Regions from separate parts of the Neorhizobium sp. AL 9.2.2 genome, predicted to be linked through region 1. Evidence: predicted binding sites of a transcription regulator. Region 1 holds the regulator's gene; the other holds the start of a gene.

What was found. Region 1 encodes LexA, which represses DNA repair genes until DNA is damaged. Its sites were predicted from a motif close to TGTTCNNNNTGTGTTCNG; they were not measured.
Region 2: a site for LexA is predicted at 4,799-4,816, ahead of dnaE (DNA polymerase III subunit alpha). Genes of this name have one in related genera too.

Annotation. Positions count from the first base shown of each region.
Region 1 is NZ_JAALXU010000003.1:1,273,518-1,281,499, forward strand. Features, by position in the region: gene G6K99_RS12770 (PLP-dependent aminotransferase family protein) at 1-471, opposite strand, end outside; gene eno (phosphopyruvate hydratase) at 642-1,916, opposite strand; gene kdsA (3-deoxy-8-phosphooctulonate synthase) at 2,045-2,890, opposite strand; gene G6K99_RS12785 (VOC family protein) at 2,895-3,770, opposite strand; gene lexA (transcriptional repressor LexA) at 3,963-4,682, shown strand; gene G6K99_RS12795 (ComEC/Rec2 family competence protein) at 4,663-7,212, opposite strand; gene gltA (citrate synthase) at 7,506-7,982, shown strand, end outside.
Region 2 is NZ_JAALXU010000001.1:1,286,560-1,294,541, forward strand. Features, by position in the region: gene G6K99_RS06170 (ribonuclease J) at 1-117, shown strand, start outside; gene G6K99_RS06175 (DUF1467 family protein) at 336-605, shown strand; gene proS (proline--tRNA ligase) at 1,135-2,457, shown strand; gene G6K99_RS06185 (lipoprotein-releasing ABC transporter permease subunit) at 2,565-3,872, shown strand; gene G6K99_RS06190 (ABC transporter ATP-binding protein) at 3,879-4,568, shown strand; gene dnaE (DNA polymerase III subunit alpha) at 5,084-7,982, shown strand, end outside.

The DNA.
Region 1 (7,982 bases):
ATAGGCTTCCGGCGTGCGGTTGCCGTTGACCGAGAGCTGATCGTAGGTCGGCTCATAGGCATTGAACGCGGAGAGCGCACCGAGATAGGTCGGCCACGTGACGAGCGCCGTATCGTTCGGCGACAGAAACAGTTTGCCGAGGTAATCGAGCGCCTGCTGGGAGCCTGACGTGATGAAGACGTTGTCGGCGGTACAGTCGATACCGATCTTGGCGACATCGGCCACGATCCAGTCGCGCAACGGCTTGTAGCCTTCGCTGACGGAATACTGCAGCGCGGAGTTCACCTGAGCGCCTGAGAAGATATCCGCATAGGCCTTCTGGAATTCCTCGGCCGGAAACAATGCCGGATCCGGAATGCCGCCGGCGAACGAAATGATATCCGGCTGCTCCAGAAGCTTCAGCAGTTCGCGAATTTCGGAGGCTTTCATGCGGCTGGAGCGTGTCGCGAAAATATGGTCCCAATCAAGCACGGGCGTTTCCTTTTATTTCAATATTCTTGGCTTTGGTTTACATAAGTTTCGACAGGTCAACAATGCTGACCTATCGGTTTTTGGTACGGTGCGATCACGAATTGTAAAACGCAAAAGCCCGCGCAGATGGCGCGGGCTCTCGGATAGTCTGCCTCAGTCGACCGGAATGATCAGGCCTTGAGGATCGAGCGGCCCGCGTAGGCGGCCTGCGGCCCAAGCATTTCCTCGATACGGATCAGCTGGTTGTACTTGGCCAGACGATCAGAGCGCGACAGCGAACCGGTCTTGATCTGTCCGCAGTTGGTGGCGACGGCGAGATCCGCAATCGTCGAGTCTTCCGTCTCACCCGAACGGTGGGACATGACGGCCGTGTAGCTCGCCTTGTGCGCTGTTTCGACAGCATCGAGCGTCTCGGTGAGCGATCCGATCTGGTTGACCTTGACGAGGATCGAGTTGGCTGTGCCCTGGCGGATACCATCGCGCAGACGGGCCGAGTTGGTCACGAACAGGTCGTCGCCGACCAGTTGCACCTTGGAGCCAATCTTGTCAGTCAGATACTTCCAGCCGGTCCAGTCGTCTTCCGACATGCCGTCTTCGATCGAGATGATCGGGTACTTGCCGGCAAGTTCTGCCAGGTAATCGGCCATTGCTTCAGGCTCGAGCGAACGGCCTTCGCCTTCCAGCTCATACTTGCCGTTCTTGAAGAACTCGGTGGCTGCGCAATCAAGCGCCAGGTGAACGTCGTCGCCCGGCCGGTAGCCAGCCTTTTCGACCGACTTCATGATGAAATCGAGCGCTTCCGGAGCGCTCTTCAGGCCCGGTGCGAAACCGCCTTCGTCGCCGACATTGGTGTTGTGACCCTGCGCTGCCAGTTCCTTCTTGAGGACGTGGAAGATTTCCGCGCCCATGCGCACGGCATCCTTCAGCGTCTCGGCGCCGACGGGCATGATCATGAATTCCTGGAAATCGATCGGGTTGTCGGCGTGAGCGCCGCCATTGATGATGTTCATCATCGGGACCGGCAGGAGATGCGCGGAGGCGCCGCCGATATAGCGATAGAGCGGCAGGCCGGACGATTCGGCGGCGGCCTTGGCAACGGCAAGCGAAACGCCGAGAATGGCGTTTGCACCCAGGCGCGATTTGTTCGGGGTGCCGTCGAGCGCGATCAGGGTCTTGTCGATGTGGATCTGGCTTTCGGCATCGAAGCCGCCGATCGCGTCGAAGATCTCGGTGTTGACGGCTTCGACAGCCTTTTCGACGCCCTTGCCACCATAGCGCTTGCCACCATCGCGAAGTTCGACGGCTTCATGCGCGCCCGTGGAGGCGCCCGACGGAACGGCGGCGCGGCCCATCGAGCCGTCTTCCAGATAAACATCCACCTCGACGGTCGGATTGCCACGGCTGTCCAGAATTTCGCGAGCGATGATGTCGGTAATGGCGGTCAAGGGTCTCTCCTCGGTTGATGTGCGAGCCTGAATTCGCAGGCTCAGCGAACAGGCGTGTCATCGACATTGTGCGATCGTCGATGACACGCGGATTACAATCCAGTCAATTCGGCGGTTTTTCGACGCCGTCAGCCTTTTGCGATGGCGTCGAAGGCCAGCAGCTTTTCCAGAAGGCGCGGCATGTCCTTCAGGTGGACCATGTTCGGACCGTCGGACGGTGCGTTGTCAGGATCTTCGTGGGTTTCGATGAAGACGCCGGCAACACCGACTGCGACGGCTGCACGGGCAAGCGTTTCGACAAACTCGCGCTGGCCGCCGGAAGAGCCGCCCTGGCCGCCTGGCTGCTGGACGGAATGGGTTGCGTCAAAAATAACAGGGCTTCCGAGCGACGCCATGATCGGCAGCGAGCGCATGTCGGAGACAAGCGTGTTGTAGCCGAACGAGGCACCGCGCTCGCACAGCATCACATTGGGATTGCCGCTTTCGAGGAACTTCGCCTGAACGTTCTTCATGTCCCAGGGCGCCAGGAACTGGCCCTTCTTCACGTTGATGGCGCAACCCGTCTTTGCGGCCGCGACGAGCAAGTCGGTCTGGCGCGACAGGAAGGCGGGGATCTGCAGGATATCGATCGTATCCGCCACGAGAGCGCATTGCTCTTCAGTGTGAATGTCGGTCAGAACGGGAAAGCCGAATTCCGTCTTCAGATCGGCAAAGATCGCCATCGCGTTGTCCAAGCCGATGCCGCGCTTGCCGGAGATCGACGTGCGGTTGGCCTTGTCGAAGGAGGATTTGTAGACGAGGCCGATGCCGAGTTTCTTGCAGAGTTCGACAAGCGTGCCGGCGATCATGAACGCATGATCACGGCTTTCCATCTGGCAGGGACCGGCAATCAGCGAGAGCTTTGCCGTGTTTGAGAAAACGACTTTCGAACTCCCCTCGCCCACGGACACTTCAGAATTGGCGGAGACTGTCATTTCACTATTCCTCGAAACCGAAAACCACACCTTGCCCCGGGGCTGCCGACACGATCACGCGGCCATCCCTGCGGATGAATGCGACGTCATTAGCAGCAAGGGTGATCTCTGTCACGGCGAGATCGGTGGTCTTGAAGATGATCCCGCGCGCAGCGAGGCGCGACGATAACAAGGGCTTCATCGAAGACCGGAACTCGTCGCTGAACGTGTCGTTGGATTGAATGCGGATGCTGGCATTGGCAGCTTCGATCCGCAGACCGTCTTTCCCTTGCTCGGGTTGCGTCTCGAACACGGTTTCGAAAAGCGGCAGAAACTCCAGCGGGTCATCTGCAGAAAAGACGATCTCTCGAAGGCCTGTAACGGCGTTTGCGTGCTCATCAAGACCACCGCGATCTGCCGGTAATGCGGCCATGCGCTGGCAGGAAAACAGCAAGATGTCATCGACCTCGGGAACTGCCGCGAACGCCAGACGGAATGAGACTTCGCTCTCCCCACCATCGGGCAACTGCATCGGGCGGGAGAATTGAAGCATCTCGCCCGCAGACATGTGCCCGTCCACAAAACGGATATGATCGGCCGCTGCATCCTGCGTCCCGACGACCACCGCCGATAGACCTTCCCTTTTCCGCTGGCCGCGGAAGCGGATGTCGCGATCGGTGAACACGTTGCCTCGTTTTGCCGCAAGCGAGGCTTGCCGACGGTTCACAATGGCCAGCGGCTCGAGATACGAGCCATCCGCGAAGAATATGCAGGCATTGGCTGTGCCGAAAGGGTGAACACCTTCAGGTGCCACAGTAAAGCCGAGAGCGGTCAACCTCCCCCGCGCTGACGCCAGATCTGCAACGGGCAGAACCAAATGATCGACTGACTTGTTACCCACTTACACCCCCAAAGTCTTATTCCGCAGAACATTGGCTATCGCGGGAAACTCGGCAAGTGCTGCGCACGAACTGAATACGTGATCGAACGCTGAAATGAGACTATTCTTGAGCAAAAATTTGGGGCTTGCGGAACACAGATAGAACATATAGCGTCCGTTCTGCATTTGTTTCCAATTCTGAGGGTCCCGTCCATGCTGACACGCAAGCAACAGGAGTTACTTCTGTTCATCCACGAGCGGATGAAAGAATCAGGCGTGCCGCCGTCGTTTGACGAAATGAAGGACGCTCTCGACCTTGCATCGAAGTCCGGCATCCATAGGCTGATCACCGCGCTCGAGGAGCGTGGCTTTATTCGCCGTCTGCCGAACAGAGCACGCGCGCTCGAAGTGATCAAGCTGCCTGACGCCTATGTGGCGAACCTTCATCCGCGACGGGGTTTTTCTCCCAGTGTCATCGAGGGAAGCCTCGGCAAAACGCAACCGGTCGTCGCTCAGAAGCCGGCGCCGGTCATGGCGGACAATCCGTTCTCGACAAACATTCCGGTCATGGGTCGAATCGCTGCCGGCGTGCCGATCTCCGCGATCCAGAACAACACCCATGACATCGCCGTTCCGATCGAGATGCTGGGTTCCGGCGATCATTACGCGCTCGAAGTGAAGGGCGATTCGATGATCGATGCCGGCATCCTCGATGGCGATACCGTCATCATCAAGAATACCAGCACCGCAAGTCCAGGCGATATCATCGTTGCCCTGGTCGATGAGGAAGAAGCGACCCTGAAGCGGTTCCGCCGCAAGGGTGCCTCGATCGCACTGGAAGCGGCAAACCCGGCTTACGAGACCCGCATCTTCCCGCCCGACCGGGTGAAGGTCCAGGGCAAGCTTGTCGGCCTTATTCGCCGCTACCATTGAGAACGCTGTCATCCCGGAGATGCGCAGCAACAGCCTCCGGGATGCCAAAGTCGAATTGTCGCGTTCGCCAGTCATAGAACCGGTGGACGGTCCACGGACGGCTTGAGGTCTGTGCGCTGTCTCGCATCGCCGCCGTAATCTTGATGTCTGGCGCTGTCGCGTTCGGAATAATGGTGATTTCCAGTGCGCCAGTCCGGCGCAACGTCCGCCCGCTGAGAAGCAAGGCGCCGGAGCGGCAAGTATCGAAGCGTGCGCCGGGCGAGACGATGATCCGACCGACATCGCAGGCAAGACCGGTGTATCGGTTGTCTTCGACGGTGACGATCCGGATGTCCTGAGCAGTCTGCGCCGCGCACAGGATTTTCGGCAGACAGGCGAATCGTCCGGGCTTCAATGCTTGAAGAAAACCCCTGACATATTCGATTTCCCGGCGCGTCAAATCCGGTCGCGAATGTGGTCCAGGTGGTCTGTCATCGCTTTTCGCAAGGCTGGCACCTCGCGCTGGTTCCGAAGAGGCAAGAACCGGCAAGGCGAGCGGTTGTTCTCCGGTCTCAAGCACCAGCGCTCGCCGCCATTGATCGTAGATAAATCCCGGCGGTCGGGTTCGATTGAGGGTGATCTTGTCATCCTGGATCACGCCGACCGATGCGCCGTCTTCGGATATGACGATATCAGGCCTCGGCGCCGAGCCTGAGCGGACCGCAAAGAGCAAAGCCACCGCCATGAACAGCGCGCCTGTCAACCTCAGCGGCGTGCGCAGCAGCGTCAGAAGCAGAAAGCCTGCCGTCGCCAGAGGCAGGAAAAGCGGGTTCTGCCGGCCGATGGCAATATCGCCGCCCCATGCGGCGACGATCTCGGCAATGCGAATGACGATCCGCAGCCCCTCGCCCATGATGAACAGAACGGGAGCATCCAGCCCGAACGGCATCAGCAGCATGGCCACGAGACCTGCCGGCATCACCACGAAGGAAATGATCGGCATGGCCGCGAGATTGGCCGCGAGGCCGTAGGTGGTCAGATGGTGGAAATGCTCGATCGAATAGATCGACGTCGACGTACTGCCGATCAGCGACGTCACCACGATCCCGGCAATGAAATGCAACGTCGCCGCAATACCCGTTATCCAACGGTTGCTACCTTTTGTCTCCTCCTTTCCTTTCGCGAAATATCGCGTCCAGAGGGCGAACCCTGCCACCAGTGCCGCGGTTGCCGCAAACGACATCTGGAAACTCGGACCCAGAATCTCCGACGGCGAGATGGCGAGGATGATGATTGCCGAAAGGGCGACGTTGCGAAGGCTGATGGAGGGTCGATCGACGAGCACGGCGACCAGCATCACCGCCATCATGATATAGGCCCGCTCGGCGGAAACCCCGAACCCGGAAATTAGGTAATAGGCGGTCGCCATGACAAGCGCACCGAACGCGGCAAACTTCTTGATCGGATAGGCCTGCGCAAAGCCTGGAAACAGCGACAGGACGGAGCGAACGCCGACGAAGAAGATACCGGCTGCCAGCGCCATGTTGAGGCCTGAGATCGCGACGATATGGGCCAGTCCGGACAGACGAAGCGCCTCGGTCGTCTCACGGGAAATTGCACGGCGCTCGTCGGTCACGATTGCGGCAGCAAAAGCGCCCGCATCCCCCTTGACCGTATCGCGGATGCGATTGCCGATTGCGCTGCGAAGCGCAAAAAGCCCCCGCTGCATGTCCGACCATAACCCGGGTTGGTCATCGATCGCCGGTTGTACGCTAGGCGCGCCGTAAAAGAAGCCAACGGCCCCGATTTGATCGAAGTAGGAGGAGAAGGCGAAATCGTTCAATCCGGGAAGCGCCGGGCCAGAGGGTGGCGACAGACGGGCACGGCCGGAAACGCGCTCTCCGATGTCTGCAGGGTCGTGTTGGCTTCTGGCAAGAACCGAGACGCGCTGTGGCGGTCGTGAAAGCGAGGGCTCAGATGTCTGCTCGATCCTGAGGATATAGCGCCAGCGGCGCTGTGCATCGGCTTCGCGTCGTTCGACAATCCCGCTGATGGTCGTCGTGACGGGCGAATCGAGCACGACCGTCGAACACCGCCAGGTTTCGAGCGCTGCCAGCGCAGAACCGGAGAGAAGCAGGCAGAGTACAAGGTTGGCACGAGACAGTGGATGCGCGCGATACCGTGTCAGCCCTGCGGTCACCATCGAGATCGCAAGCATGGTTGCGAGAATGAATGGCGATGGCGTCCAAGGAAGTGCGAACCAGGTCGCAGCGCCGGCGCCTAGCAAGACAGGCAGGAAGAGGAACACATGACCGTGGGAAAGCTCCTCGCTCAACGACGTGCACAGCCATTTGGAAACGGGCCGGTCTCTGACCACATATCCCAGGAAAACATCCTCGGAATGATGGTCGTTTCGACCATCATTCCGGACTTCCGCGGGCATTGTCTGCGATGCCGATTCGGGCGTCCAGAGTGCGATTGCGTGGGGTGTCGAAGCAAGCATCATCGGCTTGCTGCTGGCTGCCTCAAAAATCGCTCCGCCATTCGCCATGATGGTTTATCCCGCCGGCTCCGCTGCAGAGACGGTGATTGATAAACGCAACCTGCGCGTTTATATTCTCCTCGTCAACACATTCGCCAAGCTGCGGTTTTCCTTCACGTTACGGCCTCTTACACCATGAGGTTGGGCATCTTTTAAACGTGTCCTGCCTAAATTATTTTCGCGCTGCACAAAATGTCGCAGGAGCGCTTGGCATCACCTTTAGGATCATATAGCTAACTTGCGACGCTTAACTCTTATGGCGCTTTCTGGGCGCCATGCCGCCAACAGGTTGGAGGATCAGAATGACGGAACAAAGCGCAAATCTCGTACTTGGTGATAAGACAGTCGACCTCTCGGTGCGATCGGGCACGATTGGGCCGGATGTTATCGATATCGCAGCCCTGTACAAGCAAACCGGTGCCTTCACCTACGACCCCGGCTTCACGTCGACTGCATCCTGTGAATCCAAGATCACCTATATCGACGGCGACAAGGGTGTTCTCCTGCATCGCGGCTACCCGATCGAGCAGCTTGCTGAACAGGGTGACTTTCTGGAAACCTGCTATCTGCTTCTCTATGGAGAACTGCCGACGGCTGCCCAGAAGAAGGACTTCGATCATCGCGTAACCATGCACACCATGGTTCACGAGCAGATGAGCCGCTTCTTCACCGGCTTCCGCCGCGATGCGCATCCTATGGCCGTCATGTGCGGTTGCGTGGGCGCTCTCTCGGCCTTCTATCACGATTCCACCGACATCACCGATCCGCACCAGCGGATG
Region 2 (7,982 bases), on a different contig from region 1:
GCCCGCCGCAAGGATCTCGACATGCTGCGCGAAGCCGTGCGTCGCTCCGTCCGCTCCGCGGCCAACCTGGCCTGGGGCAAGAAGCCGGTCGTGACGGTGTTCGTCTCCAAAGTCTAAGGCGCCGTCGCCAAACCAAGTCTGCCCACGGCCTCCGACACCTTCTCCTCGCTGTAAGCGTCAAGAGGGTTCGGGGCCGGGCAGATGTGTTAGCATTTCAGCATGTTGGCTGCGTCTGCGGAATCAATCTCGCAGAGCTTGGCCGGACGGGAAATATCGAACCTCGTCCTTTGCGCCCGGCATCCCCTGTTCTATAGGTAGTGCGGAGGAGACACATCATGCCATTGCTGACCGTCGCTGCGATCTATTTCATTCTCTGGTGGACGGTTCTGTTCGCCGTCCTGCCGCTTGGCTATCGCAGTCAGCAGGATGATGGGGAAGTGATGGTCGGGACGGTGGAAAGCGCGCCCGCGACATTCCGCGGCGGCAGGGTCATCTTGCTCACGTCCGTGATCTCGGCGGCGCTCTACCTCGCCTACCACATTGCCTCCACTTACTTTGGCTTCGGCATCGACAGCATTCCCAACTTCATCCCGACATTCGAGTAGGGTGGACGAGCGGGCGTGTCATTCGCCTGTCACACACCTCCGGCATTTGTGCGGGTAACTGCTGTCTTACGATCGCTATTCAGCGGATTGGCCATGCCTGTGAGCAGGGCAAAAAAAAACAAGGCGGTTAAGCCTTGTTTTTCAGTTTCGCGTGATACTCATTCCGTTACCGGGGCTGCGACGAGCGCGCCAGAGATCTGATCCTCCCAAGACTTGACCGCGAACTGGCAAGAATTTGAACTCCTTGCCTCTTTTGTGAGCTGAACCTAGCTTAACGAATGTGCTTTGTCACTCGATATTTTTGCATTTTTGACACAGTTTGGCAAAAATTTCCCGTGGACGAATTTGTCGCAGGGCTTGTCATCAAGCCGTTGAGCTTCAGCCAGTGCAAGCGCAATCTGCTGTGCCGCGGTGCGCGCTATGGGTTCCATTTGCGCCCTCGAACGGCTATGTACGCCGTCAAAGTTCAATCCAAGAAACGGCCGATTCCCTTGTTATCTGGGGAACGCCTCGGAAACCGGAAACGTCCATGCGTCTGTCCCGCTATTTTATGCCCATCCTGAAGGAAAACCCCAAGGAAGCGGAAATTGTCTCGCACCGGCTGATGCTGCGTGCGGGCATGATCCGTCAGCAGAGCCAGGGCATCTATTCCTGGCTGCCGCTTGGCAAGCGCGTGCTGGACAAGGTCAACAAGATCGTCCGCGAGGAACAGAACCGGGCTGGCGCCGTCGAACTGATGATGCCGACGCTGCAGTCGGCCGAGCTGTGGCAGGAAAGCGGTCGCTACGACGCCTACGGCAAGGAAATGCTGCGCATCAAGGACCGCCAGGAGCGGCCGATGCTCTACGGACCGACCAACGAGGAAATGATCACGGATATCTTCCGGTCCTACGTCAAGTCCTACAAGAGCTTGCCGCTCAACCTCTACCATATCCAGCTGAAGTTCCGCGACGAGATCCGCCCGCGTTTCGGCACCATGCGCTCGCGCGAATTCCTGATGAAGGATGCCTATTCCTTCGATTTGAACAAGGAAGACGCCGTCCATTCGTATAACAAGATGTTCGCGGCCTATCTGCGCACCTTCGATCGGCTGGGACTGCGCGCCATTCCGATGCGTGCCGATACCGGCCCGATCGGCGGCAACCACAGCCACGAGTTCATCATCCTTGCCGAAACCGGTGAGTCGGAAGTGTTCTCGCACCGGGACTTCGTCAATTTCGACATTCCCGGCGAAGACACCGATTTCGACGATGTCGCCGGCATGCAGGCGATCTTTGACAAGTGGACATCGGTCTACGCCGCGACGTCCGAAATGCACGACGAATCGGCCTTCGATCAGATCCCGGATGCCGATCGCCTCTCTGCCCGCGGCATCGAAGTCGGCCATATCTTCTATTTCGGCACGAAATATTCCGAGCCGATGGGCGCAAAGGTGCAGGGCCCTGATGGCAAGGAACATCTTGTCCACATGGGATCCTACGGCATCGGGCCGACACGCCTTGTTCCCGCCATCATCGAAGCATCGCATGACGATAACGGAATCATCTGGCCGGCATCCGTTGCGCCGTTCGATGTCGTGGTGATCAACATGAAGCCCGGTGACGAGGCATGCGATCGTCTGTCGGAAGATCTCTACGCAAAGCTCAACAAGGCCGGTAAGGACGTGCTGCTTGACGATACCGACGAACGCGCCGGCACCAAGTTCGCGACAGCGGATCTGATCGGTGTTCCGGTACAGATAATCGTCGGTCCGCGCTCCGCCGCCAACGGCGAGGTCGAGGTCAAGGACCGCAAGTCCGCAGCCCGTGACGTCATGACGCTCGAAGCGGCGCTCAACCGCGTCGCCGGATGATCGGACACCGACGTCTCGCCGGGCCAGTCTGACGACAGGCTAGGCAGGCATATCTGATACAGCAGCGCGGGAAGCCTCCCGCGCGCTCCATGTGTAAGGAAGCGTGAATGGCGAGCATCGCGACGAGTGGTGAACCAGAGAAGGTCGACAAGTCTCCGCGGGCTGGCGCTTTCTCGTCGTTCGAGCGAATGGTCGCCTGGCGCTACCTGCGCTCGCGCCGCAAGGAAGCCTTCATCTCGGTCATCGCGGGCTTTTCTTTCGTCGGCATCATGCTTGGCGTCGCGACACTGATCATCGTGATGGCGGTCATGAACGGCTTTCGCACCGAGCTCATTTCCCGCATTCTCGGCATCAACGGCCACATGGTGATCCAGCCGATCGACCAGCCGTTCACCGATTACGCCGAACTGACCAAGAAATTCGCTGCCGTTCCCGGCGTCAAGATGGCCCTGCCGCTTGTCGAGGGGCAGACGCTGGCATCCGGCAAGGGTGGCGCCGGTTCCGGCGCTCTTGTTCGCGGCGTACGGCCGGAAGACCTTGAGAAGGTCACGGAAGTCGCCGGCAACATCAAGCAGGGCGATATCGTCGGCTTTGCGTCGGGGCAGGGCGTTCTCGTCGGCTCCAGGCTTGCCTCGCAGCTCGGCATTTCGGCCGGCGACCAGATCACGCTGATTTCGCCCGAAGGCGACGTGACACCGATGGGTGTCAATCCGCGCGTTAAATCCTATCCAGTGTCCGGCGTTTTCGAGATCGGCATGTCGGAATACGACGCGACGATCATCTACATGCCGCTTGAGGAATCGCAGCTCTATTTCAATGCCGAAGGGCTGGTGCAGTCGATCGAACTGTTCATCGATCACCCCGACAATGTCGAGGACATGCGTCCGCTGGTGGAGCAGGCTGCCGGTCGCCAGATTTTCATTACCGACTGGCGCCAACGCAACCAGACGTTCTTCTCGGCGCTTCAGGTTGAACGCAACGTGATGTTCATGATCCTGACCCTGATCGTGCTGGTCGCGGCACTCAACATCATCTCGGGCCTGATCATGCTGGTGAAGGACAAGGGCTCCGATATCGCAATCCTGCGCACGATGGGCGCGAGTTCCGGCGCCATCATGCGGATCTTCTTCATGACGGGTGCTGCTATCGGCATCGTTGGCACGTTTGCCGGCGTCGCGCTCGGCGTTATCGTCTGCCTCAACATCGAATCGATCCGACAGTTCTTCTCCTGGGTCTCGGGCACCATCCTGTTTGATCCGGAGCTCTATTTCCTCAGTCAGCTTCCGGCCGAAATGAGTTTTGGCGAGACCTTCTCGGTCGTCATCATGGCGCTGGTCCTGTCCTTCTTCGCCACCATTTTCCCGGCATGGAGAGCCTCGAAGCTCGATCCTGTCCAGGCCCTCCGATACGAATAGGTCTCCATGGCTGTCCCGCGTAAAACCGTCCTCAATCTCTCAGGCGTCGAACGTCACTACGGCCAGGGGGAGACGAGCCTGTCGATCCTCAACGGGGCAGACTTCTCGCTCGTGAGCGGCGAGATCGTGGCGCTCGTCGCCCCGTCCGGTACCGGCAAATCGACGCTCTTGCATCTGGCAGGCCTGCTTGAACATCCGGACGCTGGCGATGTGACGATCGGCGGTCGGGCCTGCAACGGTTTGTCGGATGAAGAGCGCACCTCGATCCGTCGCTCCGACATCGGCTTCGTCTACCAGTTTCACCATCTCCTGCCGGAATTCACGGCGATCGAGAACATCATGATGCCGCAGCTGATTGGCGGCCTTTCGAAGGGGGAAGCGCGCGAACGCGCGGGCCAGCTTCTCGATTACATGCGAATCGGTCATCGCGGCGAACACCGCCCGTCGGAACTGTCTGGTGGTGAACAGCAGCGCGTGGCGATTGCCCGTGCGGTGGCCAACGCGCCCCGCCTTTTGCTGGCCGACGAACCCACCGGCAATCTCGACCCGAAGACGGCATCCTACGTGTTCGAAGCGCTGGAGGCGCTGGTGCGCCAGTCAGGGCTTGCTGCACTGATTGCCACTCACAATCATGATCTCGCTGCCCGCATGGATCGTCGCGTCACGATCGAGGGCGGCAAAGTCGTCGAGTTCTAGCGAACGCACTGATCCCCAAAGCGTGCCCCTAATCCGATAGTGTCCATCGTCACATCCTCGAAGGGGCGTGCGATGGACACTGCTGCCATGGAATGACGTCACGTCAGCGATCCGCAGCGATGGCTGGCGTTTGGCTGCCGACCGCGTGCGTCGGCCGGCAACGGCTTGGTCCTATGGAGCGCTGGTTACCTCCAGCCAGCAAGCAGCATTAACCATCGGTCAGAATCTTCTATTCCCGTTTTGTTCTACTATTGACGGTGGCACGAAAAGAGAACAAAGTGCCAACATAAACGAACACGGGAGACGACGATGACTGACCTTCTTCGTGATATTGCCGCATTCGCCTCCATTGCAACTTTCGTTGCCAGCTTGTCGATGATCATGCTGGTAATGTGAGCCGGTCCGTGCTCGCCCAGCCGGCGGGCGCAAGCGGAAAGAGGTTGAGAAGACCATTCTTGACTCGACTCTGAAGCCCCCGCGCCGGACAATGACCCGATTCAAGGAATGGGTATCAGATGGCGGACGCAGCGACTTTACAATCGGAATCGGAGGATTTGGGAGCGACGCCACAGTTCGTGCATCTGCGCGTCCATTCCGCCTATTCGCTTCTGGAAGGTGCGCTGCCGCTTAAGAAAATCCTCTCCAAGGCCATCGCGGACAATCAGCCCGCGATCGCCGTCACCGATACCAACAATCTCTTCGTCGCGCTGGAATTCGCCCAGAAATCCATCGGTGATGGCATTCAGCCGATCATCGGTTGCCAGCTGTCGATTGACATGGAGGATCAGCCGGACGAGCGCCGCAACGGCCATTTGGCGAAGCTGCCGGCAATCGTTGTGCTCGCCGCCAATGCCAAGGGATACGAGCGGCTGGTGGATCTCGTCAGCCGCGCCTATCTCGATGGAGAAGGGCAGGCGGCAACGCATATCTGCCGCGCCTGGCTGGAAGATGGCGGCACCGAAGGACTGATCGCGCTGACAGGTGCTGCCGGTGGCCCTGTCGACGTGGCAATGAAGGATGGCAACACCGTACTCGCAAAGGCGCGCCTCCTGTCATTGAAGCAGGCCTTTGGCGATCGGCTCTATATTGAACTGCAGCGTCACGGCACTTACGACCGCCGTCATGAGCAGCGGATGATCGATCTTGCCTACGACCAGGATGTGCCGCTGGTCGCGACCAATGAGGCCTTCTTCCCAGGTCAGTCCGATTACGACGCCCATGATGCCCTGATGGCCGTCGCGCACAATGCGATCGTATCCGACGATACCCGTTTCCGTTTGACGCCCGACCATTACCTGAAGAGCCGTGCCGAAATGGCAAAGCTGTTCGCCGATCTGCCGGAAGCGCTCGATAACACGGTCGAGATCGCCAAGCGCTGCTCGTTCATCCTGAAGACCCGCAGCCCGATCCTGCCGCGCTTCACCGGCGCCACCGACGATCCGGCAGAAGCGGAGCGCGCCGAAACGGCGGAGCTGCGCCGTCAGTCGGTCGAAGGCCTCGAGAACCGGATGGCCGAACTCGGTATCACCGCGGGCTTCACCGAGCAGGATTATCGCGAACGGCTCGATTTCGAGCTCGGCGTCATCGAGAAGATGAAGTTTCCGGGCTACTTCCTGATCGTTGCCGACTTCATCAAATGGGCAAAGCTGCAGAACATCCCGGTCGGTCCGGGTCGCGGTTCCGGTGCAGGCTCGCTGGTTGCCTATGCGCTCACGATCACCGACGTCGATCCGTTGCGCTTCTCGCTGCTGTTCGAACGCTTCCTCAATCCCGACCGCGTCTCGATGCCCGACTTCGACATCGACTTCTGCCAGGATCGCCGCGAAGAAGTGATCCGCTACGTGCAGCGCAAATATGGCCGCGAGCAGGTGGCGCAGATCATCACCTTCGGTTCGCTGCAGGCCCGCGCAGCACTGCGCGACGTCGGCCGCGTTCTCGAAATGCCCTATGGCCAGGTCGATCGCATCTGCAAACTGGTGCCCAACAACCCGGCCAATCCGACCACCTTGGCAAAGGCGATCGAGGAAGAGCCGAAGTTTCAGGAAGAGGTCGACAAGGAGCCGGTCGTTGGCCGTCTTCTCGATATCGCCCAGAAGATCGAAGGTCTCTACCGCCACGCCTCGACCCACGCCGCCGGTATCGTCATCGGTGACCGCCCGCTGTCGAAGCTGGTGCCGATGTACCGCGACCCGCGCTCCGACATGCCGGTCACCCAGTTCAACATGAAATGGGTCGAGCAGGCCGGTCTGGTCAAGTTCGACTTTCTCGGACTGAAGACGCTGACGGTTCTTAAAACCGCGGTCGAATTCTGCAAGAAGCGCGATATCGTTGTGGATCTCGCCAAGATCCCTCTCGATGACGAACTGACCTACCAGATGCTGTCGCGCGGCGAGACCGTCGGCGTGTTCCAGGTGGAAAGTGCCGGCATGCGGAAGGCGCTGATCGGCATGAAACCGGACTGTATCGAGGACATTATTGCGCTGGTGGCGCTTTATCGCCCGGGTCCGATGGAAAACATCCCGACCTACAATGCCCGCAAGCACGGCGAGGAAGAAATCGAATCGGTCCATCCGTCGATCGATTATCTGCTCAAGGAAACCCAGGGCGTTATCGTCTACCAGGAACAGGTGATGCAGATCGCCCAGGTCCTGTCGGGCTATTCGCTCGGCGAAGCCGACCTTCTGCGCCGCGCCATGGGCAAGAAGATCAAGGCCGAGATGGACCAGCAGAGCGAACGCTTTGTCAGTGGCGCCATCAAGAACGGCGTGTCGAAGCCGCAGGCGAAGAACATCTTCGAACTGCTGGCGAAGTTCGCCAACTACGGCTTCAACAAATCTCACGCCGCCGCCTACGCCATCGTCTCCTACCAGACGGCCTATATGAAGGCGCATTACCCGGTCGAGTTCCTCGCCGCGTCGATGACCTACGATATGGCGAACACCGAAAAGCTGAACGATTTCCGCGAGGATGCCGGCCGGCTCGGCATCAAGGTCAGTCCGCCGTCGGTACAGACCTCGTTCCGCCGCTTCGAGACAGGCGACAACCGCATCTATTACGCGCTGGCCGCCATCAAGGGCGTCGGCGAAAACGCCGTCGATCACATCGTCGAGGTCCGCCGCGACACGCCCTTCGCGTCGATCGAGGATTTCTGCCTGCGCATCGACCCGAAGCAGATCAACCGCCGCGTCTTTGAAAGCCTGAATGCTGCGGGTGCCTTCGATTGCTTCGGCTTCGACCGCGCCCAACTCAGCGCCGGCATGGACCGCGTCATCGGCTATGCCCAGCGCGCCCAGGAGGAGAAGGTCTCCGGCCAGTCCGATTTCTTCGGCTCGGGCGCGGCCAGCGGTCCGGAAAAACTCGTTCTGCCAACATTCAATCCGTGGATGCCGTCGGAAATGCTGATGCGCGAGTATC